DNA from 3 places in the Shewanella sp. Arc9-LZ genome. Region 2 is predicted to be linked to each of the others. Evidence: predicted binding sites of a transcription regulator. Region 2 holds the regulator's gene; each other region holds the start of a gene.
The links. Region 2 encodes ArgR, which controls arginine synthesis, uptake and breakdown. Its sites were predicted from a motif close to ANTGAATANNTATTCANT; they were not measured.
Positions count from the first base shown of each region.

Region 1 (7,960 bases), 620 kb from region 2:
ATTCGACTTGTTGTTGAGGCCCAGGTTCAGATTGCTCAATCAAATGCCTAACCCGGCCTATATCGGCAGGGTCAAACAACATATAAGCTTCTGCATCTAAACCATCGCGGCCTGCACGGCCTGTTTCTTGGTAATAAGCTTCAATGCTTTTAGGAATATCGTAATGCACCACAAAGCGTACGTTAGATTTATTAATCCCCATGCCAAAGGCCACCGTAGCCACCACAATATCGATTTGATCTTTTAGAAATTTATCTTGAACGTTACCACGCTCTTCTTGGCTCAAACCGGCATGGTATGCTTGAGCATTAAATCCTTGTAAGCGTAAACGCTCGGCCACCTCATCAACTCGACGACGACTGCTGCAATACACAATCCCACTGGTGCCATTTTGAATAGTTAGAAACTGACGTAATTGATTAGCCGCATTAAGCTTTTCAGCCACGGTATAGCGAATATTTGGACGATCGAAACTCGACAACAAGGTATAAGGGGTTACCCCTAAGCGCTCGCAAATACTCAAACGCGTGGCATGATCTGCAGTCGCAGTTAAGGCCATTAAAGGTAAGTAAGGAAAATATTCTTTTAACTGCCCTAATGCCGCATATTCAGGTCTAAAATCATGACCCCATTGGCTAATACAATGGGCTTCATCAACTGCAAACATTGAAATATCAACCGATTGCAGACGCTCAATAAAATCAGGACGCAAAAGTCGCTCTGGAGAGACATACAACAATTTAATCTCACCAGCATGTAATTTACGTAACACCTCAGCACTTTGCTCACGCGGTAAAGATGAATTGAGATAAGCAGCTGACACACCACTTTGCAGTAAACTGTCGACTTGGTCTTTCATTAACGAAATTAATGGCGACACCACCACGGTCACACCAGGCAACACAATAGCAGGCAATTGATAGCACATACTTTTGCCGCCACCGGTAGGCATAATCACTAAGGTATCTTGGCCCTGTAAACTTTGCTCAATGACTTCTCGCTGCCCTTCACGAAAGGCACGATAACCAAAAACTTGCTGCAAGCTCGCTGCAAGTACATCTTGCTCTGTCGTCAACACATCTGAGGACGCAATATTGGTCGAAATCGGAGTATCCATTAACAACATCATCATTCAAAGGGCACTCATTTTAAAGCACTGAGCCACAGATGTCTTGAACCAAAACACCTTTGCGTTGTTTTCATCCAAGATAGATGATTGAGTCGACGCCACTTTAGGGTTAGATTAAATACTCTATGGCAGTAAGTCTCCCCCTATAAATAACAACGATAATAAGAATAAAACGACAAGGATTGCTCATGACCACATCTATTCAAACTCAAGCTTTACAGCAAGTTGCTGATATTTTTGATCAACATGTTCCATTTCATAATTTACTCGGTTTAGATATCAAACACTACGACATCAATGGGGTTGAAGTGGTGATAAAAATGAAACCCGAGCTTATCGGCAATATTCATCAAAATATTCTTCATGGTGGTGTCACTGCGACATTACTTGATGTTGTCGGCGGACTGACAGTATTTGCCGGGCTAGTTGCCAGTAGAGAAGATTGGACTCTTGAAGAATTACAACAACGCTTAACCACCTTAGGCACTATTGATATGCGGGTAGACTTTTTACGTCCCGGTCGGGGTGAAATCTTCACTGGCACTGGCACGGTTATTCGCTCTGGTAATCGTGTATCCGTTTGCCGGATGGAATTACACAATGAACAAGGTGTTCACATCGCATTTGGGACTGGCACATATATGGTGGGCTAAACGGTCATTATCGCAATATATAACTGACACTCTAGCGATAAAAGAAATCGCTTAAGCACTTGTGTCATTCTAGGGGGCGACCTACAATCGCCCTCTCTTTTAGTTCTCCCCACTGTTGACTTACTATGCCTGATTTAGAATATCGTAAAGGGGTGCTTCTCGCCATTTGCGCCTACACCATCTGGGGTATTGCCCCGCTTTATTTCAAGTTATTACATCATGTGCCTGCCACCGAAATATTAATGCACCGTGTCATTTGGTCATTTATATTCATGGTTATTTTGATGCAATTTATTGGTGGATTTAGCCGTTTACGTTTGATTTTAAAACAGCCCAAGCAATTATTAATATTGCTGATCACCTCAATATTAATTGCCGCTAATTGGCTGATTTTTATTTGGGCAGTCAACAACGACCACATGCTCGATGCTAGCCTAGGCTATTTTATCAACCCGTTGTTTAACGTCTTATTAGGAATGGTATTTCTGGGTGAGCGCTTGCGAAAATTGCAATGGGTTGCAGTGGCGTTGGCCAGTATAGGGGTACTAGTGCAGTTGATCTCTTTTGGCTCTATTCCGCTTTTATCATTAGCCTTGGCAGCCAGCTTTGGGTTTTATGGTTTACTGCGCAAAAAAGTTAATATTGACGCAAAATCAGGTTTATTAGTCGAAACAGCAATCTTGTTACCTATCGCTCTGGGTTATCTATTCATCACCTTAGACAGTTCGACAACGAGCATGCTAACCAACACTCTCGACCTCAATTTACTCCTAGTCGCTGCGGGTATTGTCACAACGATTCCGTTACTGTGTTTTGCTGGTTCCGCTGTCAGAATTCCATTTTCGATTTTAGGTTTTTTCCAATATATTGGCCCAAGTATCATGTTCATCTTGGCGGTAAAACTGTTTAATGAACCGTTTGATATAGAAAAAGGCATTACCTTTGGATTTATTTGGGGCGCGTTAGTTATCTTTGTTGGCGACATGATATTGCAACGTCAACGACGTAACGCCTTAGCCAAAGCGTCAGCATAATAAGCTCTACAATGGGAAAATGAAGTCACTCAAAGCACTGATGCTTCACCCACAAAAAAGCCGAATGATTTTATACTCATCCGGCTTTTTTATGTGTTAACGGCCTTGTTACTTCTACAAATCTAACGCAAGAATTTTTGAACGACGCTGGTAGTTATACAGCTGTTTTTTCTTATTAGGCAGTTCTTCAACATCAACAATATTAAAGCCATGCTCTAAAAACCAATGGATACTACGGGTCGTTAACGCAAATAGACGTGAATAACCCCGCACGCGAGCTTGGCCAATAATGTTATTAAGCAAAATGCTACCACGATCAGCATCGCGATAATCAGGATGAACCACTAAACACGCAAACTCACCCGCATTGTCTTCTTCAAACGGATACAAAGCTGCACAACCAATCACTAAGTTGTCGCGCTCAACCAGCATAAACTGTTCAATTTCCATCTCGAGTTGCTCGCGTGAGCGACGCACCAAAATGCCTTGCTCTTCCAATGGGCGAATAAGGTTTAAGATACCGCCTATGTCGCTAATAGTCGCCCTACGTAAACGTTCGGCGCTTTGGGTAACAATTTGAGTACCAATCCCTTCGCGTGAAAACAACTCTTGCAGTAACGCACCATCTTCTAAATAACTGACTAAGTGGCAACGAGGTACACCTCGGCGGCATGCTTCAATACTGGCTTTTAAGAATGCAACGGTGCCAACTGAAGTATGGTCATCTACAGCCATCGTCTTGAGCATTTCTTCAATATCGTCCGGCATCAGCTCGGCAATCACTTCACCATTTTTACCGATAAGACCGTTGGTATCACTAAAACCAATAATCTTATCGGCCTTTAACTTAATCGCTACTTGGGTCGCAACTTCTTCAGCGGTCAGGTTAAAGCTTTCACCTGTAACAGAAGCGGCAATTGGCCCCATTAATACAATACCGTTATTATCTAATTGACGACGTAAGCCTTGCGCATCAATACGGCGCACCTTGCCACTTAAACAAAAATCGACACCGTCATCTACACCTAATGGTTGTGCAATAACAAAATTACCACTCACAAGGTTTATTTGCGCATTTTGCATTGGCGTATTGCCTAAGCTCATCGACAACCTAGCAGTAATATCAAATTGAGTCGCCCCAGCAACCTGCTTGATAATCTTCAGGGTTTCATCATCGGTAATACGAATACCATTATGATATGCCGGTTCAATTCCAGCCGCCTTTAAACCTGCGTCAATCTGTGGTCTTGCTCCATAAACTAATACCACCTCAATCCCAAGTGAATGCAACAAAGCCACATCATTTAAAATACCGCGGAATTGTGGGTGCGCTAATGCTTCACCACCCAACATAACGACAAAAGTTTTACCTCTATGAGCATTAACATAGGGTGCAGAATGACGAAATCCATCAACTAATTCAGTGGTTCTCACGGGCAAATTCACCTCGGTATAGGTTTGATGTTCATTAATGACGATGACAATAAATGCCACATGACGGTTTGCTGTATCAAAAAAGAATGGTATTGCATTTTAATTCACTTTTAAAGCATTTTATTTCACTTTAAGTAAAACACAGTGTCTCAATTTATTATGAAAAAATCATTACAGCCAAAAAGTTAGCTTGTTTTAGCCGTTAATAATACTTTACGCATTTAATTATGATATTTGCATCACATCTGTATAGCAATATTTCAACATAATGGCGATATCACCATGCGGAAATGGCTCAATAAAATCCAATGACATTAGCCATGTACCTCGTGACATAAACAACTGCTGTATAGACTAAATTCAGAACCTGACTAACGGTGTTTACTCAGCTGATTATTGTTCGATTCAGTATAGACTATTTTCAAACAGGCATAAAAAAAGCCCCAATTAAGGGGCTTTTTTAAGAATCAAAAATCAATTACTTGATTTTAGCTTCTTTGTACATAACGTGCTGACGAATGACTGGATCAAATTTCTTGATTTCCATTTTTTCAGGCATGTTACGCTTGTTCTTTTCAGTAGTGTAGAAGTGACCAGTTTTAGCACTAGATACTAATTTGATCTTCTCACGATTACCTTTAGATTTAGCCATTTTCTATTATACCTTCTCGCCACGGGCACGAAGTTCTTTAACAATCACTTCAATACCTTTCTTGTCGATAATACGGATACCTTTAGTAGATACACGTAATTGCACGAAACGCTTTTCTTCTTCTAACCAAAAACGGTGGTTTTGTAGGTTAGGTAAAAAACGACGACGAGTCGAATTTTTTGCGTGCGAACGGTTGTTACCAACCATTGGCTTCTTGCCAGTTACTTGGCATACTCTTGACATGTCAATCTTCTCCAAAACAAATTTTTAACGCTCGAGCATTAATGTGCCTCGTATGGCCGTCGCCCGAGGCACAAAGAGGGCGCATTTTATACACGATTGACCATAGAAGATCAAGCAGTGTTTATACAATCCACCCACGCTCGGCAAAGGAGACTATCTCCTGATCACCTACAACCATATGATCTAACAAAGAAACATCTATGGTTGCCAATGCATTTTTTATTCGCTCAGTTATTCGCCGATCAGCCTGACTTGGCTCTGCAATGCCAGACGGGTGATTGTGACACACGATTACCGCTGCCGCTTTTTTCTCCAAAACAAGGCTTACAACCTCGCGAGGATAAACAGAAGCAGAATCGATGGTGCCACGAAATAATTCTACAAATTGAATGACTCTATGTTGGGTATCCAACAATAGTAAGGCGAACACTTCATAGGATCGGTCTGCCAATTGTCTCATTAAATAGTCCCGAGTTAAATCAGGATTTGTCAAAATCTGCCCTCTTTGTAGGTTTTCATGGGCAATTCGCTTAGAAATTTCCGCTGCAGCCTGTAATTGAGCATATTTTACCGGCCCAACACCGGCTAATTTACATACTTGGCTTTTAGGTGCGCTCAGTAAACTGCGCAAACCACCAAACTGATTAATCATGTTTCGGGCTAAATCGACCGCATTTTGCCCTGCCAGACCATTACGTAATATCACCGCAAGCAATTCTGCATCCGAAAGATGCCCTGCACCTTTGAGCAATAATTTTTCTCGCGGTCCTTCTCCTTGTGGCCAATCTTTAATTCCCATGAATGTCCCTTATATTCAATGTGGCGATGCCATTAAACGCATTAAGTCGACTCTGAATAACAAAAACAACACAGAATCAGCAAGCACAGTACCAATAACGAATTGTTGTCTTTTTCAAAAATAGAGTTCGAATTGATTACACAGTATGGTCGATATTTTTGAGATTGGATCTGCGCAAATTGTCATAGGTTTGTGATATTGTTAGCCGCAATTAGGTTTGAGTCGGATAATGTGCATCATGCTGACAAATAAAAAAGTATTACTCGGAATTGGTGGCGGTATTGCCGCATATAAAAGTGCAGACTTGATCCGCCGATTAAAAGAGCGTGGCGCAGACGTGCGTGTCATCATGACTCAGAGCGCGATGGAGTTTATCACCCCATTAACCATACAAGCGCTCTCAGGCCATCCAGTAGCCTCAGATTTGCTCGATCCCGCAGCAGAGGCGGCTATGGGTCATATCGAACTCGCTCGTTGGGCTGATGTTGTATTGCTTGCACCTGCTACGGCAAATTTAGTGGCACGTATTAATGCCGGCATGGCAGATGACTTGTTAACAACCACCTGTTTAGCGACCAGCGCCCCCGTCATTGTTTGCCCTGCAATGAACCAGCAAATGTACCAAAATATTGCGACCCAAGAAAACATGGCTAATTTAGCCCGTAAAGGCTTTACCATTTGGCAACCCGCCTCAGGTAATCAAGCATGCGGTGAAGTCGGCCCTGGCAGAATGCAAGAACCCGTGGTTATGGCAGAACAACTGATACAATTTTTTGGCCCCAAGATATTACAAGGTCATCAGTTACTCATTACCGCAGGGCCAACGCGTGAAGCGATTGACCCAGTGCGCTATATCTCCAACCACAGCTCAGGAAAAATGGGTTTCTCTATAGCCCAAGCAGCTGCGGAAATGGGCGCAACCGTCACATTAGTCTCAGGTCCGGTTAATCTAGCCACCCCAGCAGGTGTTATACGCATTGATGTGGGTTCAGCACAACAAATGCTTGATGCTGTGATGGAACAGGTTGAACAACATGATATTTTTATTGGTTGCGCCGCAGTAGCTGATTATCGGATTGCTGACGTTGCGGATCAAAAAATAAAAAAATCGGCTGAACAAATGCAACTTGCGCTAGTGCGGAATCCTGATATCTTAGCCACGGTAGCTCAGCACACTCCTCGTCCATTTACTGTAGGCTTTGCAGCAGAAACCAACGATGTAGAGCAATACGCCCGTGGCAAACTTCAACGCAAAAAGCTTGATATGATTGCCGCCAATGATGTTTCTATTCAAGGCTTAGGCTTTAATGCCGATAGCAATGCACTACAGGTATTTTGGCAAGACGGCAGCCAACAACTGCCCGCAACAGACAAGCTGACACTGGCGCGCCAATTACTTACATTGATAGAAAAACAATTAAAAAAATCATGAAAACACCCATTGAACTAAAAATTATCGACTCACGTATAGGCAGTGAATTCCCATTGCCAGCTTATGCGACACCCGGTAGCGCAGGCATGGATTTACGTGCCATGATCGACACAGTAATGGTCATTGAGCCAAGTCAAACTGTATTGATTCCAACAGGTATCGCCATTCATGTGGCAGACCCAGGCCTTGCCGCTGTGATTTTACCGCGCTCAGGCATGGGCCATAAACATGGCATTGTTTTGGGTAATCTAGTCGGCTTAATTGACTCCGATTACCAAGGACAGTTAATGGTGTCATGTTGGAACAGAAGTGATAAACCATTTACTCTCGAAATTGGCGATCGATTAGCCCAATTGATGTTTGTACCCGTTGTACAGGCAACGTTTACCGTAGTGGATGAGTTTAATAGCTCAGATCGTGGAGAAGGCGGTTTTGGTCATTCAGGCACCAAATAACCTTTTCAAGTAGTCACTGAGCCAAGGAACAGATAATGGCTGAAAGCCCTAAAATAAATCGTCGTGAGCATATTTTACAATGCTTAGCACAAATGCTCGAAACCAGCCCAGGTCAACGTATAACAACAG
Region 1 is NZ_CP048031.1:4,616,370-4,624,329, forward strand. It holds gene recQ (DNA helicase RecQ) at 1-1,117, opposite strand, end outside; gene GUY17_RS19805 (thioesterase family protein) at 1,318-1,782, shown strand; gene rarD (EamA family transporter RarD) at 1,908-2,816, shown strand; gene argA (amino-acid N-acetyltransferase) at 2,931-4,250, opposite strand; gene rpmG (50S ribosomal protein L33) at 4,729-4,902, opposite strand; gene rpmB (50S ribosomal protein L28) at 4,909-5,145, opposite strand; gene radC (DNA repair protein RadC) at 5,267-5,944, opposite strand; gene coaBC (bifunctional phosphopantothenoylcysteine decarboxylase/phosphopantothenate--cysteine ligase CoaBC) at 6,180-7,376, shown strand; gene dut (dUTP diphosphatase) at 7,373-7,831, shown strand; gene slmA (nucleoid occlusion factor SlmA) at 7,867-7,960, shown strand, end outside.
Region 1: a site for ArgR is predicted at 4,342-4,359, ahead of argA (amino-acid N-acetyltransferase). Genes of this name have one in related genera too.

Region 2 (7,960 bases):
TAATCTTGCCACTGATTGCCTTAATTGTGCAGTCCACTCTTCCTGATCAAGCTGTATTTAGCCATTTATTCAATACAGTGCTACCGACATACATAGTCAATAGTTTATTGCTCATGTTGTTGGTTGGACTCGGAAGCCTACTTTTAGCGATTCCTGCTGCTTGGTTAATTGCCCGTTGTGACTTTCCCTTTCGCCGTTACTTTCAATGGCTACTCCTTCTCCCGTTAGCGATGCCAGCCTACATTGTGGCTTATGTTTATACCGACATGCTTGATTATGCAGGTCCGGTGCAACGTGTATTGAGGGCTTGGTTTGACTGGCAATCTCCCCACGACTATTACTTTCCCGCGATACGCAGTCTTGGCGGAGCAGCGATAATATTATCGTTAGTATTGTTTCCTTATATTTATTTATTAGCGCGTACTGCGTTTATGGAGCAGTCTTCCAGTTTGTTATACGCATCGCGTGTTATGGGATGTAGTCCGTGGCGCAGTTTTTGGCGTCTTGCGCTGCCAATGGCAAGACCCGCTTTGGCTGTCGGCGTTGCACTTGTGGCAATGGAAACCGCAGCAGACTTTGCCACCGTGAGTTATTTTGCTGTACCGACATTAACCACAGCAGTTTACGACACGTGGCTCGGCTATGGCAGTTTAACCGCGGCAGCAAAGCTGTCAGCCATTATGCTGTTAGTGGTATTTTCTATGATTGGGGTTGAGCGTTTTGCCCGTCGGAAACAACAATTATTTCAAAAACAATCTTCTCTTAATGAAGCTGACAGATATGTGTTGTCACCAAAAATGGCTTGGGTCGCATTAGGCTATTGCGCTGTTTTGTTATTTACAGCCTTTTTATTACCTTTCATTGTGTTGTGTGGATATGCTATCGATTATTTCAATGAAAGTTGGGATGTTCGATTTTGGCAGTATAGCCTAAACAGTTTATATATTGCCGCTATTGTCAGTGGTGTGTGCGTAGTCCTATCATTGATATTAATGTTTGTACGCCGTGTGAGTCCGCGACAAAGTGATCAGCTTCCCGCAAGATTGAGCAGTACTGGTTATGCTTTACCGGGAACGGTGTTGGCGATTGGTGTATTAGTACCTCTGACGCTTATCGACTTTGCGATTAACGATATTTACGATTGGTTTGGCGCCCAAGGCCCAGGTTTATTGCTGACTGGCAGCGTGTTTGCACTGATTTTTGCTTTTTGTGTTCGTTTTATTGCTATATCCATCGGCAGTTTAGAAAACAGTTATAAACGTATTTCCCCTTCTTTAGACATGGCGTGTATTACCTTAGGACGAACGCCTACTCAGCTACTATGGCGAGTACATTTGCCTTTATTACGCAAAGGGATTTTTGCCGGTGCTTTGTTAGTGTTTATTGAAAGCATGAAAGAATTACCCGCAGCGTTATTATTGCGTCCTATAGGATTTGAAAACTTGGCGACTTATGTTTTCCAATTTGTCTCAGATGAAAAACTAGAACATGGCGCATTGGCCGCTATTGTGATTGTGTTAGTTGGGCTTGTACCCTTGATTTATCTTAATCGCTCTTTGGAGCAACAAGGCTAATTATGTCAACCTTAACCATTGAAAATGTTTGCAGCGATTATCACGGTCAAGTGGTGTTGCGCCATTTAGATCTTACCTTGGCGCAAGGTGAAATTGTCGCATTATTAGGCCCCAGTGGCTGCGGCAAGACAACACTGCTGCGCGCGATTGCGGGCTTACAAGCCATTAGCCAAGGTTGCATCAGCATCAATGGGCAAACGCTGAGTGGTGATGGTGTGTTTGTTGCGAGCGAGCAACGTGGTGTGGGAATGATTTTTCAAGACTATGCCTTATTTCCGCACTTAACCGTGGCAGACAATATCTTATTTGGGGTTAACGAACTCAATCGTACTGCGCGGTTAGCTCGATTAGAAGAAATGCTCGAGTTGGTTAAATTAACCGGGTTGGCATCGCGTTACCCGCATGAATTATCAGGCGGTCAACAGCAACGAGTGTCGATTGCACGTGCATTGGCATATCAACCAGAATTATTATTGCTAGATGAACCTTTTTCCAATATCGATGCGCAAGTTCGTAACGATATGATGTTAGAAATTCGCGCCATATTGAAACAACGTAATGTCAGTGCCGTGTTTGTGACTCACAGTAAAGATGAAGCATTTGTGTTTGCAGATAAACTGGCTTTATTTAAGGATGGCGCCATTATTCAGCATGGTAAAGCCGAAACCTTATACAGTGCACCAACTGATCGCTACGTTGCCGACTTTTTAGGCGCAGGTAATTATTTACCTGTTACGGTCACCTCCAGCCATCAAGTGCACTATTCTTTGGGCGATCTTAGCAGCACAGAAGCATTGTCTTTACCTGTTGGCAGCCAAGGGCAATTATTATTGAGACCACAGCAAATTGAGTTACATCCTTGTATCAATGGCCGAGGATGCATTGTCGAAAGGCATTTCCTTGGTACGGTATGTCATTATCAGGTCCAAATTGGCGATGATATTTTGGACGTCAGTAGCCAATCAACGACGATAATGCCCGGTCAACGAGTGGACATAAATATTACAGCGCATCCACTGGTGATTTTTAATTAACTATCAATGCTGTAATTTTAATTGTCCAGCCTGTAGTGAACCTTAGTTCGGGGAAAGTGGTTATCAAATTCCCCTTTGTTTGCTAAAAGTGTTGCTAACAGTACGTTATTAACTTGTAATAACGCTGCTTTAAACACCCCAGCAATAAGATACTTACCTCATGCTTGCAAAATAATGGCTAATTTTACGATGACATAGGCTAAATATCTGATTTAGGGCTTACTTTTTGGCCCTTAACTCTAGTGAGTTCGTTAACAATTGTAATGAATGATCAAGCTGTTATCTGCACGAATATGAATACAATATGTATTACAAACGGGCTAAATGTGAGTACACTTCAAGTAATTTAAATTTGATTAAGTTAATCTAATGATTAGCTTAACTGGTAAGAGATGTTAATCGCCGTCGAATAACATCAAAACGTTAAATTATCACCGTTTAGGCCGACATTTAGTATTAAGATGGATGAAGTTAATATGGGTAACCAAGTTATGCCTCGTGAACAGTTAGGAATTTGCGCAGAAGGGAATTTACACAGTGTGTACTTGATGTTTAATGCCAACGATGGTGTTGAAGATCAGTTACGCCCATCTATTGCTAATGTAGCGCAGTATATTTATGAACTCACGGATCAATATGCCGACAGTGCTTTTAATGGCTTTGTGGGTATTGGGGCTAATTTTTGGGATACCTTTTATCCAGAATCTCGCCCTGCATTATTAAAACCTTTTCCGGCCATGAGTGAAGGTAACCGTGATGCACCTGCAATGGAATATGATCTGTTTATTCATATCCGTTGTGATCGCTATGATATTTTGCATCTTGTCGCCAATGAAATTAACCAAATGTTTGAAGATTTGGTCGAGTTAGTCGATGAGGAACGTGGCTTTCGCTTTATGGACAGTCGTGACTTAACTGGTTTTGTTGATGGTACTGAAAACCCTAAAGGACGCCATCGTCAACAAGTTGCACTTGTCGGTGATGAAGATCAAGAATTTGTCTCTGGTAGTTATGTTCATGTCCAAAAATACATGCATAACTTAAGTAAGTGGCATCGTTTACCGCTTAAAAAACAAGAAGATATTTTTGGTCGTACCAAAGTTGATGATATTGAGTATGAATCAGAAGATAAGCCATTAACCAGCCACACAAAACGAGTTAACTTAAAAGATCCACACGGTAACGCATTAGAAATTTTACGTCAAAGCATGCCATATGGTTCGATTAGAGAACAAGGATTGATGTTTATTTCAGTATGTCGTACACCGGATCACTTCGAACAAATGCTCCGCAGTATGGTGCACGGTGATGGTCACGGGAATCATGATCATTTGATGTTGTTTACTAAAGCGCTGACTGGATCGTCTTTCTTTGTGCCATCATTGGATTTTTTAACTCAATTTGATGATGCGTAAACGCCAGTTTTAGGTAATAAAAAAGCAATGCCATGGCATTGCTTTTTTATTGAAATGGTTTTTTATTCACTATAGTTGAATAAAGATCTAACCGTTTCTAATGTCTCATCAATGGTTTTAATACTTGCTGGACAGATGAAAATAGTATCATCACCGGCAATAGTACCTAATATCCCTTCTGGTTTGCCTATTGAGTCGAGCAAACGGGCGATTAATTGCGCAGCACCAGGGCTAGTTCTTACCACGATCATGGCTTGGTTATGATCGACATCCAATACCAAATTTTTAACTGGGCTACCCGCAGTAGGTACGCCTAGCTCGGCAGGGAGGCAATACACCATCTCTTGCTTAGCGTTGCGAGTGCGTACAGCACCAAATTTGCTGAGCATACGTGATACTTTAGATTGATTAATATTACCGAATCCTTCGGCTTGAAGCGCATTAACAATCTCGCTTTGGCTTCCAAAACGTTCTTCTTTGAGAATCGCTTTAAAAGTGCGTACGAGCTCATCCTGATTTCTTGTCGCTGGCATAGTGATAATTCATCTTATAGTTGTTATTCAAAAATCTAGCACATTTTGAATAGATTGACTTATTAAGTCAAGAAAGAATCAGATTTATTGAATAAAAATTCATTTTTTAATGGAACTTTAAACTGACACTAATAACTAATCCGGCGACTCATTTAAACCATAGGCTTTAGGATAAGGGTAACGATTGTTTTGTCAGTACCAATAGCGTATCACCATTTATAGACAATAGATTGAGTTTTCCTTTAGAGAAATCAACTTGTTCTACCAATGAAATCGCTTGCATCAGTTCAGCTTCTTGGGTGATTAAACTATCGATACAGGCTTTCATAGTCGAACCTGATGGTGCAAGTTGAAGCAAGTGACCTTGTTGGGCGTAACGACCAAAAAATTGATTACAGCTATTATTACCTGTCAGTTCACCGTTTGGAGCAAAAACTAAATTTGCTGGGCTATTATTAATGGTAGGAGTGTCGAGGACGACTTCTACATGCCAAGTACCAATTAATTGTTCATTTGAGACAATTTGAGTGTGGCTTTGACAAGCACTAAGGCCTAAAAATATAACAGTGGCGCCGAGAATATGCTTTATCATGTTGAGAGATTTCCATATACCAAAAAATTGCCGTTATTCTACTACTTGAGTGTGAATAAGAGCGTAAATAATTGTAATGTTTTGGATTAATGAACATTATTTAACGTATTAAAGAGTCGCAAATGATCAAATTAGTTAAAGTGTTACATTTCGTCGGTTTAATCATGTTGTTGGTGGGTGTCGGCTTATATTGGCAAAGTGATATCGGTCAACAAGTCAGTGGGATGTTGGTCATTGCTTCACTCATTGGCGTGGGAACACTAATTATGTCTCCGCTGCCCGTTGCGCTAGTGATAGAATGGGCTAAGAAACAATCTCCCAATTCAGGGTCAAAGGAATAATCATTGTCATTTATTATCCGTAAGGCGTTATTAACCGATGTTGCTGCTATTGTGCAGTTAGAACGAGCCCATGTTGATGATGAGTTGGTAGGTTCAAATAGCCAACTTCATGCTCATTCATTTACCAAAGCAGAGGTGAGCCAGTTGATAAATCAACATTGGTTTATCGTAGCTGAAGAGCAAGGGGTGATCATTGGATATGTGATGGCGGCAAAATGGTCATTTTTTTCCTCGCAACCATTGTACCGACATATTATTCAAAAACTTAAGTTTGCCGATTTAAATGGACAAGCTTTATCGACGACTAACACGTGCCAATATGGACCCGTTTGGATACAAGAATCAAAACGCGGCCAGGGAGTTTTTTCGGCGCTGGTTACCGAATTAAAAAAACAAGTGGCAGATACCTTTCCATTTATGGTGACGTATGTTGCCGCTGACAATGCGCGTTCGTTGGCAGCACATCAACAAAAAGCCGCAATGACAGAGATTGATCAATTTCGTTTTGAACAACGTGATTATTGTTTACTGGCCACAGCTAATATTACGTGATCGTTATACTAAGGGGTGTTGATAAAGTGGTTATTTATGAGGAATATTATGAGTACTAACTTTGAAGCACTCTTTTCACCCTATTTGGATTTAAGATTATCTGCATTTGACAATATGAAGCTAATAGCCGCGGTGTTGACTGATGCGACAGAGTTGTATGAGTGTGTTGAAGCCGATTTACAAAATCCAGATGATCCGCAATTGCAGCAATCGGGGTATTTTGTGCGCTGGCAAGACATGTGGCTATTTTGTGGCGTAACCAATAATTATCAAGCAGCGATTACGCTATTTACCGATGTCGAGCGGATTAACTTAGCGTCTATCAGTGTCAAAGTAGTGCCCGTAATGACAATGCAACAAGTGTCGTTTATGTGTATTGAAAGTTCACATTTCGATCATTGTTAACGAGTTCGATCACCTTGTACTTATGCTGACTTAGTTTGATTACGCTTAAGTCTATTTGGGCTAAATTTATTGGTGTGCAATAGCCTTGAGAGGCTTTAATACGATCTAGATTTTGTCTGAGTTTGGCTCATTGATCTTATTGAGTTAGATTATTAATCTAGATTATTTATCGGGATCATTGAGCTGCATCAACACTAGTGGTCGTTGTTCACTGTGATAGCGACGATACAACTGAGTGATGTCTGCTGGTATCGCTGATAAATCATTTTGACCTATCACGACATTTTGATCTATAACGATAAAGTGCTGCTGTTGATATAAGCCAATTAACCACGGATGAGCAAACAAGAAGCAATTTTTAGCGGTTAATTTGGGCGCGATAAATTTCAATAACTGAGTTGAAAGCTGTTGTCCACGGTAGTCAGGGTGAACCAATAATCCATTGATTAATTGATATTGGCCAATAGGTTTAACTCTTACCGCAGCGATTATTTTTTGCTGGCTTATATCAACTTCATCAGTAGCTGGTGGGCTTAGATGATGAATGACAGCCACAGACTCTTTCTGAGCTAATCGAGCATACGGCATATGTTGACGATAGAATAACTTGATTGCAGACCACTGTTTAATGGCTGGCAAGTTAATGGCTGGAATGTTAGTAACAGGGCTGTTTATCGCACAGGGGTTAGTTGCCGTTGATGGCTGGTGGTTTGCTGTTATCTTTGTGTTTAGCCAAGTGGGTTGATACATAATCTGAGCCATTGTTGAGATTAAATGTTGAGATTAAATGTTTAGATCAAATCATTGTATTGCCAATGATAGATAAAATAAAACCGCCAGTTGGCGGTTTTATTTTTTATCGTGTTAGCTTAATACAGACACTAGCTTAAGACGATAATTATGCTGGCTGATTATAAACCTGCATCTGCACGAAGTGCTTCAGCTTTATCAGTCGCTTCCCAAGGGAAGATATCTCGGCCAAAGTGGCCATAAGCAGCAGTTTGCTGATAGATTGGGCGTGCCAAATCTAGCATTGCTGTTAAGCCGTATGGACGTAATTCGAAGTGTTGACGTATTAATTTAATCAATACTTCTTCTGATACTTTACCGGTACCGAATGTTTCAATACTAATAGACGTTGGCTCTGCAACACCAATAGCATATGACACTTGTAGCTCACAACGGTCAGCTAGACCAGCTGCAACGATATTTTTAGCTACATAACGTGCAGCATAAGCCGCGCTACGGTCTACTTTTGATGGGTCTTTACCAGAGAAAGCACCACCACCGTGACGAGCCATACCGCCGTAGGTATCTACAATAATTTTACGACCTGTTAAACCACAATCACCAACAGGGCCACCAATCACAAAGCGACCAGTAGGGTTGATAAAGTATTTAGTGTCTTTGTTTAACCATTGAGCAGGTAATACCGGCTTGATGATAGTTTCCATTACCGCTTCAATTAAATCAGCTTGACTCACGTCTTCACGATGTTGAGTAGATAATACAAT
Region 2 is NZ_CP048031.1:3,994,332-4,002,291, reverse strand. It holds gene GUY17_RS17140 (iron ABC transporter permease) at 1-1,574, shown strand, start outside; gene GUY17_RS17135 (ABC transporter ATP-binding protein) at 1,574-2,608, shown strand; gene GUY17_RS17130 (Dyp-type peroxidase) at 3,085-4,023, shown strand; gene argR (transcriptional regulator ArgR) at 4,086-4,556, opposite strand; gene GUY17_RS17120 (META domain-containing protein) at 4,723-5,148, opposite strand; gene GUY17_RS17115 (hypothetical protein) at 5,271-5,489, shown strand; gene GUY17_RS17110 (GNAT family N-acetyltransferase) at 5,493-6,041, shown strand; gene GUY17_RS17105 (hypothetical protein) at 6,090-6,446, shown strand; gene GUY17_RS17100 (GNAT family N-acetyltransferase) at 6,609-7,196, opposite strand; gene metK (methionine adenosyltransferase) at 7,358-7,960, opposite strand, start outside.

Region 3 (7,960 bases), 310 kb from region 2:
TCAGCTTAGCTTTTATCGAACAAATGTCGCTGTTGGTTGGCCCTAAAGTCTTGCTCAATATAGGCCTTGGCAAATACCACAAACCACGTTACGAGCAACAATTATTCTTATTTATCGATATGGTCTCATCAACAGCTCATGCAGAAACCTTAGGTGATTATCGCTTTAGCCGCCTAATTCAAGATAGCTTTAGCATGTTAGCGGACACAGTAACCGATAATGAAGCTGAAATTTATCGTTACATGGGTGATGCCGTACTTATCCACTGGCCATTAGAGCAAGGTATTAAACAAGACCGTTGTATGAATATCTATTTCGAATTTTGCCAGCAATTGCAGTGGCAAAGGCAATATTTTGAACAGCAATATGGTTTTGTGCCAAAATTTAAAGCTGCGGCGCATTGTGGCCAAGTTGTAGCTGCGGTAGTCGGCGTACATAAGCAAGAGATTAGTTTTTTCAGTGATGTATTAAATACCTTGGCACGGCTACAAGACCAATGTAATCCGCTCGGTCAACGAATGTTGCTGTCTGGAGATGTGGTACATCGACTTGAGCAACAAAATAGTCAATATGATCTGACTGATTTAGGCCCCATCATGCTTAAAGGTAAAAAACATCCGACTGAAGTGTATGGTGTTGCCCCAAGAAAATTGACCAACGCCTAAAACTGAGGTTAATTGAGTTTAGTTAAGCTCAATTTCAATCATAAACATGCCTGAAACGCACAGTGCTATGCGACAGATAACAAAAAGGCTATTGACGCTTCAATAGCCTTATTAACGACACAAATCGCACCTTTGATATTACTAACCTGAAATAAACCATTTTATCGATTCATCCCATCTCTCATTTATCCCAAGTTGCGGTTAACCTGGTAACGATTGTGCTAGCAGCTTTTGTTGAATCGCTAAGCCTAAGGTTCTAAACGTTGAAATACGGCTGGTAGTTTTACGCCAAACTAAGCCAATATCACGATAAGGAGCTTCACCCGGCGGATCCATTGCAACAAGATCAGTATCAGTTAAAATACCGGTATCAATGGCCATTTGGGGTAAAAATGTGGTGCCTAGTTTACTGTTTACCATCTGCACCAAGGTATGCAAACTGGTTGCAGCAAATGGATTGATTTTGGCACTATCACCCAATTGGCATGCTGTTATCGCGTGACCGGTAATGCAATGTTCAGCTTGGAGTAAAAAGATGCTTTCGTCTGGCATTTTTTGATAGTCAATGGGTTGCAAAAATTGTTGCGATACCTCTTTATGCATCACCATTTTAAACGGATCGATGCCGACTTTCATACTATGAAAACCACTGGTGTCGACAGGTAACGCTAATATTAATAAATCCAACTCACCTTTTGCTAAGGCATCTAATAGACGCTCGGTCGTGTCTTCTTTTAATAACAAACTGAGTTTGGGGTAGTCTTGCTGGCATAACTTAACGACTCGGCTAAGTAAGAAAGGCGCGATAGTGGGAATACAGCCTAAACGAATTTCTCCGGTCATCGGTTCGCCTTGATTTTTCACTAATTCAACTAAGTCATCAACATTAGTTAAAATATTTCGAGCACGCTCAACCACTTCTTCACCGATAGCGGTAAACATAAATGATTTATGATCACGTTCAATCAACTGATAACCCAGTTGTTCTTCAAGGTTTTGGATACCACTAGATAAAGTCGATTGACTCACAAAGCACATCTTAGCAGCACGATTAAAATTTTGCTCTTGATGTAAATGAACCAAATAATAAAGGTTCTTGAGGCTAGGAAGATTTTTCATATAAACGATTACCCTTATCCATATTAATTCAAATAATGAATTAATTTAGCCAAAATAACAAGACACTGATGGTCAATATTGAACAAACGGCCATAAAAAATGCCTCTTCAATAAAGAGGCATTTCAACAAACCGATTGTAGGCACTAATGTAGATGTTAATCTAAACTGATTATGCTGCCTACTCTACTCGTAATTACGCTTTCGCTTCTAAGTAAACTTTCAGTTGTTGTAAATCTTGTGCAGCATGCGCAACGATTTCAGCAAGCCATACTTTATGTTCTGTTTCCCATTTAGCTTCTTCACCGTGTTGTAGTAACTGTGAAAATTGCTGAATGCGTTTAAGGCCAACAGATCCTGCTGCACCTTTAAATTTATGAGCTTCTGCACATAACGTTTCTTTATCATTTGCATCGCCAGCTTTCACTAGGCTACTGACATACTCAGGCATTAACTGCTCGAATAACACTACGCTTTTCAATAACGTTCCAGCACCAATGGCACTGATATATTGCTCAAGCGTATTGAGATCCAATATTGAGTCTAACTGCGTTGTGGCCATAAAGGCACCTCTATCAAAATCTAACTCTATAAAATTACAAATATGATACCGAGTAAAATACCCTATGCAAGGCTTGCCAATATTTAGCCGCTATTTAATGGTAAAAAATCACATTTTTACAACATAACTACTCAACTGGTATTACCAATGTTTAAAAAACACTCACTTTGGTAATGTTTCGTCCAATTTATAACTAATAATAGCGATTAGTCTGATACATCTTCACAAAACCTAGCGCTATCTTTACTTTGTCCATATTCAGCAGAGACATAATATATCTGCCTAAATACACCACACTAGGCCGTTTTACTTTGGCTAAACATTAATGCACTGCCTTGGCCACCGTATTCTTTAAGCTCATCCACAATGGCTACTAGTCCGTCCCATCTAAATGCGCACCAATCAGGGGCGAGTAACATTGGTTTTTTGGCATAGGCGGTTACGCGGTGAAAGATAATCTCTTTTGGGGTGTGGCGGATAAGTTTTGCCGCCTCATAGGCATACTCTTCAAGACTCATTAGCGGCATAGGATGATAGCGCCATTGTTTCGCCATAATACTGCCTTCTACAATATGCAAAGGGTGCAGTTTTAGTCCGTCAACACCAATTCCTAATACGGTTTGTAAACTATTAAAATAGTCAGCAGATGTTTCACCCGGCAGCCCTAATATTAGATGGGTACACACCTTAATACCTTTAGCGCGAGCCTTTTTAACTGTCTGACGATACTCACACAATTGGTGACCACGATTAATCCGTTTTAACGTGTGATTATTGGCCGTTTGTAGGCCAAGTTCCAACCACACCTCAATACCTCTTTGTTGATACTCAACGAGTAAATCAAGTACTTCATCGGGTACACAGTCAGGACGAGTGCCTATATGAAGCCCGACAATATCGGCATCTTCAAGTGCTTGATCATACTTTTGCTTTAGCACTTTATACTCGTCGTAAGTACTGGTATAAGCTTGAAAATAAGCGATGTATTTAGCGGTAAGAATAGAATTAACATCCGCAGAGGTAGTACATTTTTTTGCAGATTGGGCGCGTACTTTACCTTCGGTTAACTGCATCGCAATCGGCTGTTCTCTACCTTGTTCGCCACTAAATGAAACAACATTACAAAAAGTACAACCGCCCACCCCTAACGTGCCATCTCGATTGGGACAGGTAAATTGGCCATCAATAGTTAATTTTTTTACTCTTTGGCCATATAAATGTTTGCAATGTGCCCCAAACGTATTAACGTAATCATCTAAACCCACAACTTACTCTCATCATCATTCCAAAGTTCGCCAGTGTAGTCAGACGGTAAACATCTGTCTTGGTGCTAAATCAATAAATGCTCTATCAATTCAAGCGCTCGTTAAAGTTGTGCACAAACTCAAAAAACGTTTAAAACAATTTAAGTAATTTATACATCACCTAAAATGAATATTTAGTCATTTAGAATAATTTTTTACCCAAAGACTGTATTTGAAATAAAATTCACTATTTTTATTTCAAAAATAATTCCCTGCTGTTGTTACAAAAAGGTAAACAATTGTTTGAATGTTTTCTAAAATTCTTTTTATTCAGAACGTTATAGGTGATATATCACAGTTTACGTTAACGTAAGGTTGGTGGCTTATAACGATTTTTTAGTAATAATATTTCAGTTTGTTGCATTTTTTTGGTTTGACCTTTATTCATTCTCAGTTTAATTTGAATGGTTCGGGTGCATATCTATGGATATTCTTCAAATTTACCCCGAGTCGTATCAAGTAGAGGTTTAGGGGGTTTTTTGTATGAGCTTGTATCATCCCAGTTTTGAGCGTGACAATTGCGGATTTGGTTTGATTGCACAAATGGACGGCGACGCGAGTCACCGCATTGTGCGTACCGCGATTCATGGTCTCGATCGAATGAAGCATCGTGGTGGTATTGCAGCTGACGGACGCACAGGTGATGGCTGTGGTTTATTAATGCAAATGCCTACAGATTTTTTTGAAGCTATTGCGGCAGAAAACGATTGGCATTTAAGCCGAAAGTTTGCCGTAGGTATGCTATTTCTCAGCCAAGATGAGCAACGCGCTGATGAAGCGAAGTTTATCTTAGAAAAAGAACTACAACGAGAAACACTCAGTGTCGCTGGCTGGCGTAAAGTACCGATTAATCCGGATGTCTTGGGGGAGATTGGCCGGGAAAGCTTGCCACAAATTTATCAAGTATTGATCAACGCGCCGGTAGGCTGGCGGGAAAAAGATCTTGAGCGTCGCCTATATATGGCTCGTCGCCGTCTTGAACAACAGATCACCGATGACAAAGACTTTTATGTCGCCAGCCTTTCTGGACAAGTCATTGTCTATAAAGGCTTAATGATGCCAGCAGATCTGCCATCATTTTATACCGACCTAGCAGATATTCGTTTGAAAAGTGCGATTTGCTTATTCCACCAGCGCTTTTCAACTAACACATCGCCAAAGTGGCCATTAGCTCAACCGTTTCGATACCTCGCTCATAACGGCGAAATCAATACCATTACCGGTAACCGCCAATGGGCAAGAGCGCGCGCCTATAAGTTTAATTCGCCTTTACTACCAGATTTACAACAAGCCGCCCCTTTTGTTAACGAAACAGGTTCAGACTCGTCTTCTTTAGACAATATGCTTGAAATGTTGTTATCTGGAGGGATGGATTTATATCGAGCCATGCGCTTGCTTATTCCACCTGCATGGCAATCAAATCCTGAAATGGATGACGAGTTAAAAGCCTTTTATGATTTTAACTCAATGCACATGGAGCCGTGGGACGGCCCTGCAGGCATTGTAATGACCAATGGTCGCCATGCTGCCTGTGCGGTAGATCGTAACGGTCTACGCCCTTCTCGTTACGTTATAACCAAGGATCGTATCCTCACCTTAGCGTCTGAAGTCGGTATTTGGGATTATTCCGCCGATGAAGTGATTGAAAAAGGCCGCGTTGGGCCCGGTGAGTTACTAGTACTCGATACCTTGAATGGTCGTTTGTATCATTCATTTGAAATTGATAATGACTTAAAGCGTCGTCATCCTTACAAAGAGTGGATGGCTAAAAACAGTCAGACATTGATCCCTGCTGAGGATATGGCTCCAACCAAACAAGGTTCAAGTGGTTTTGATAGTAAAACATTACTGCAATATCAAAAACAGTTTGGTTTTACCCGTGAAGAATTAGAACAAGTTATTTGGGTACTTGCGAGCAAAGGTGAAGAAGCCATTGGTTCAATGGGTGATGATACGCCTATGGCAGTATTGTCGAAAAAGTCGCGTTCACTATACGACTATTTCCGTCAAAAATTTGCTCAGGTAACCAACCCGCCTATTGATCCATTACGTGAAAAACACGTGATGTCGTTAGCCACTTGCGTCGGTCGCGAGCAAAATCTATTTAGCGAAACCACCGGTAATGCTTACCGAGTGATGTTCAATTCACCGATTTTGTTATTCAGTGATTTTAATCAGTTACTGGGATTAGACAGCACTAACTATCGCGCCAACACAGTTGATTTAAACTATGATGCCAATGAAACACTAGAGCAGGCTATTCGCCGTATTACCGACGAAGCTGAACGCTTAGCTCGCAGCGGCACAACATTGTTAGTATTGTCTGACCGTGCAGTAGCGAAAAGTGCTCAAGTTATCCCTGCCGCTATGGCTGTGGGTTCTGTGCAAACTCGATTAGTCGATAAAAGCCTACGTTGCGACACTAACATTATTGTTGAAACCGCTTCAGCACGCGATCCGCATCATTTTGCGGTATTAATTGGTTTTGGTGCCACGGCTATCTACCCTTACCTCGCCTATGAATCTATTTCAGCGATGGCAAAACTGCATCAAGTCGATGATGTAACCCATTTAATGCTTAACTTCCGTTACGGCATTGAAAAAGGCTTACGTAAAATCATGTCTAAAATGGGCATTAGTACCGTAGGTTCATATCGTTGTAGCCAACAATTTGAAGCTGTGGGTTTAGCCAGTGATGTGATTGAGTTATGTTTTAAAGGCGTGATAAGCCGTATTGAAGGTGTCAGTTTTAACCATATTGCCGATGACCAGAAAATACTCCATACCGCCGCCTATCGAGCCCATGTACCGTTACCACAAGGTGGTTTATTAAAGTACGTTGAAGGTGGTGAATATCACTGCTTTAATCCAGACGTAGTGAATACCTTACAAGCATCATTAAAAGACAAAAACTATGCTGAGTACAAAAAGTTTACTCACTTAGTTGATGATCGCCCAGTGGCCACTTTACGTGATTTAATTGGTATTAAAGGTCAACTTAACACCATTGAAATAGACACGGTAGAAGGCGCTGAAAAGCTTTACTCTCGCTTTGATAGCGCAGCCATGAGTATCGGTGCATTAAGCCCTGAAGCTCATGAAGCGTTAGCGGTTGCGATGAACCGTCTTGGTGGACGCTCAAACTCAGGTGAAGGTGGCGAAGATGCACGTCGTTTCAATAGCGAACGTAACTCGGCCATCAAACAAATTGCATCGGGTCGCTTTGGCGTGACCGCGCATTACTTAGTTAACGCTGATGTGCTGCAAATTAAAGTAGCTCAAGGTGCAAAACCGGGTGAAGGTGGGCAATTACCTGGCCATAAAGTTAGCGTTGAAATCGCAGGACTTCGTCATGCTCGTCCAGGTGTGACCTTGATTTCACCGCCGCCACACCACGATATTTACTCAATTGAAGATTTAGCTCAGCTGATTTTCGATTTAAAACAAATCAATCCAAAAGCCTTAGTGTCGGTCAAGCTAGTATCAGAACCCGGTGTTGGCACCATTGCAACCGGTGTTGCAAAAGCCTATGCCGATATGATCACCATATCAGGTTACGACGGTGGCACTGGCGCAAGCCCTATCACCTCGGTGAAATACGCCGGTTCTCCTTGGGAGCTTGGTTTAGCGGAAGTGCATCAGTCGTTAGTAGAAAATGGTTTACGTCATAAAATCCGTCTACAAGTGGATGGCGGGTTAAAAACCGGCACCGATGTTATTAAAGCAGCCTTATTGGGTGCCGAAAGCTTTGGCTTTGGTACAGTGCCGATGATTGCGCTTGGGTGTAAATACTTACGTATTTGTCATCTTAATAACTGTGCGACAGGTGTCGCAACCCAAGATAAAAACTTACGCGAAAACCATTATCACGGCTTACCAGAACGTGTCATGACCTACTTTGAATTTGTGGCTCAAGAAGTGCGTGAATGGATGGCTGCATTAGGGGTAACTCAGTTCGAAGATTTAGTCGGACGAAGCGACTGGTTATATACACTTGAAGGTCAAACAGACAAGCAACGTGGTCTTGACCTTGCGCCAATTTTATATAAACCCAAAGTGCAGGCAAACTCGTCACTCACATGGAAAGAAATTAACCCTCCATCTGATATTGGCAAGTTAAACCAAACATTGGTTGCAGATTGCAGTGCTGCAGTTGATGCGGGTGAACCGTATTCAGGTCAATATGCAATCAACAATACCGACCGTTCAGTTGGCGCGGCATTATCTGGTTATATTGCAACTAAAATTGGTGTCGCAGGCGCAAAACAACCAATCAAACTTGGCTTTAGCGGTAGTGCAGGCCAAAGCTTTG
Region 3 is NZ_CP048031.1:3,682,259-3,690,218, forward strand. It holds gene GUY17_RS15760 (adenylate/guanylate cyclase domain-containing protein) at 1-665, shown strand, start outside; gene oxyR (hydrogen peroxide-inducible genes transcriptional activator OxyR) at 867-1,784, opposite strand; gene GUY17_RS15770 (Hpt domain-containing protein) at 1,979-2,344, opposite strand; gene GUY17_RS15775 (TIGR01212 family radical SAM protein) at 2,641-3,609, opposite strand; gene gltB (glutamate synthase large subunit) at 4,132-7,960, shown strand, end outside.
Region 3: a site for ArgR is predicted at 4,061-4,078, ahead of gltB (glutamate synthase large subunit). Genes of this name have one in related genera too.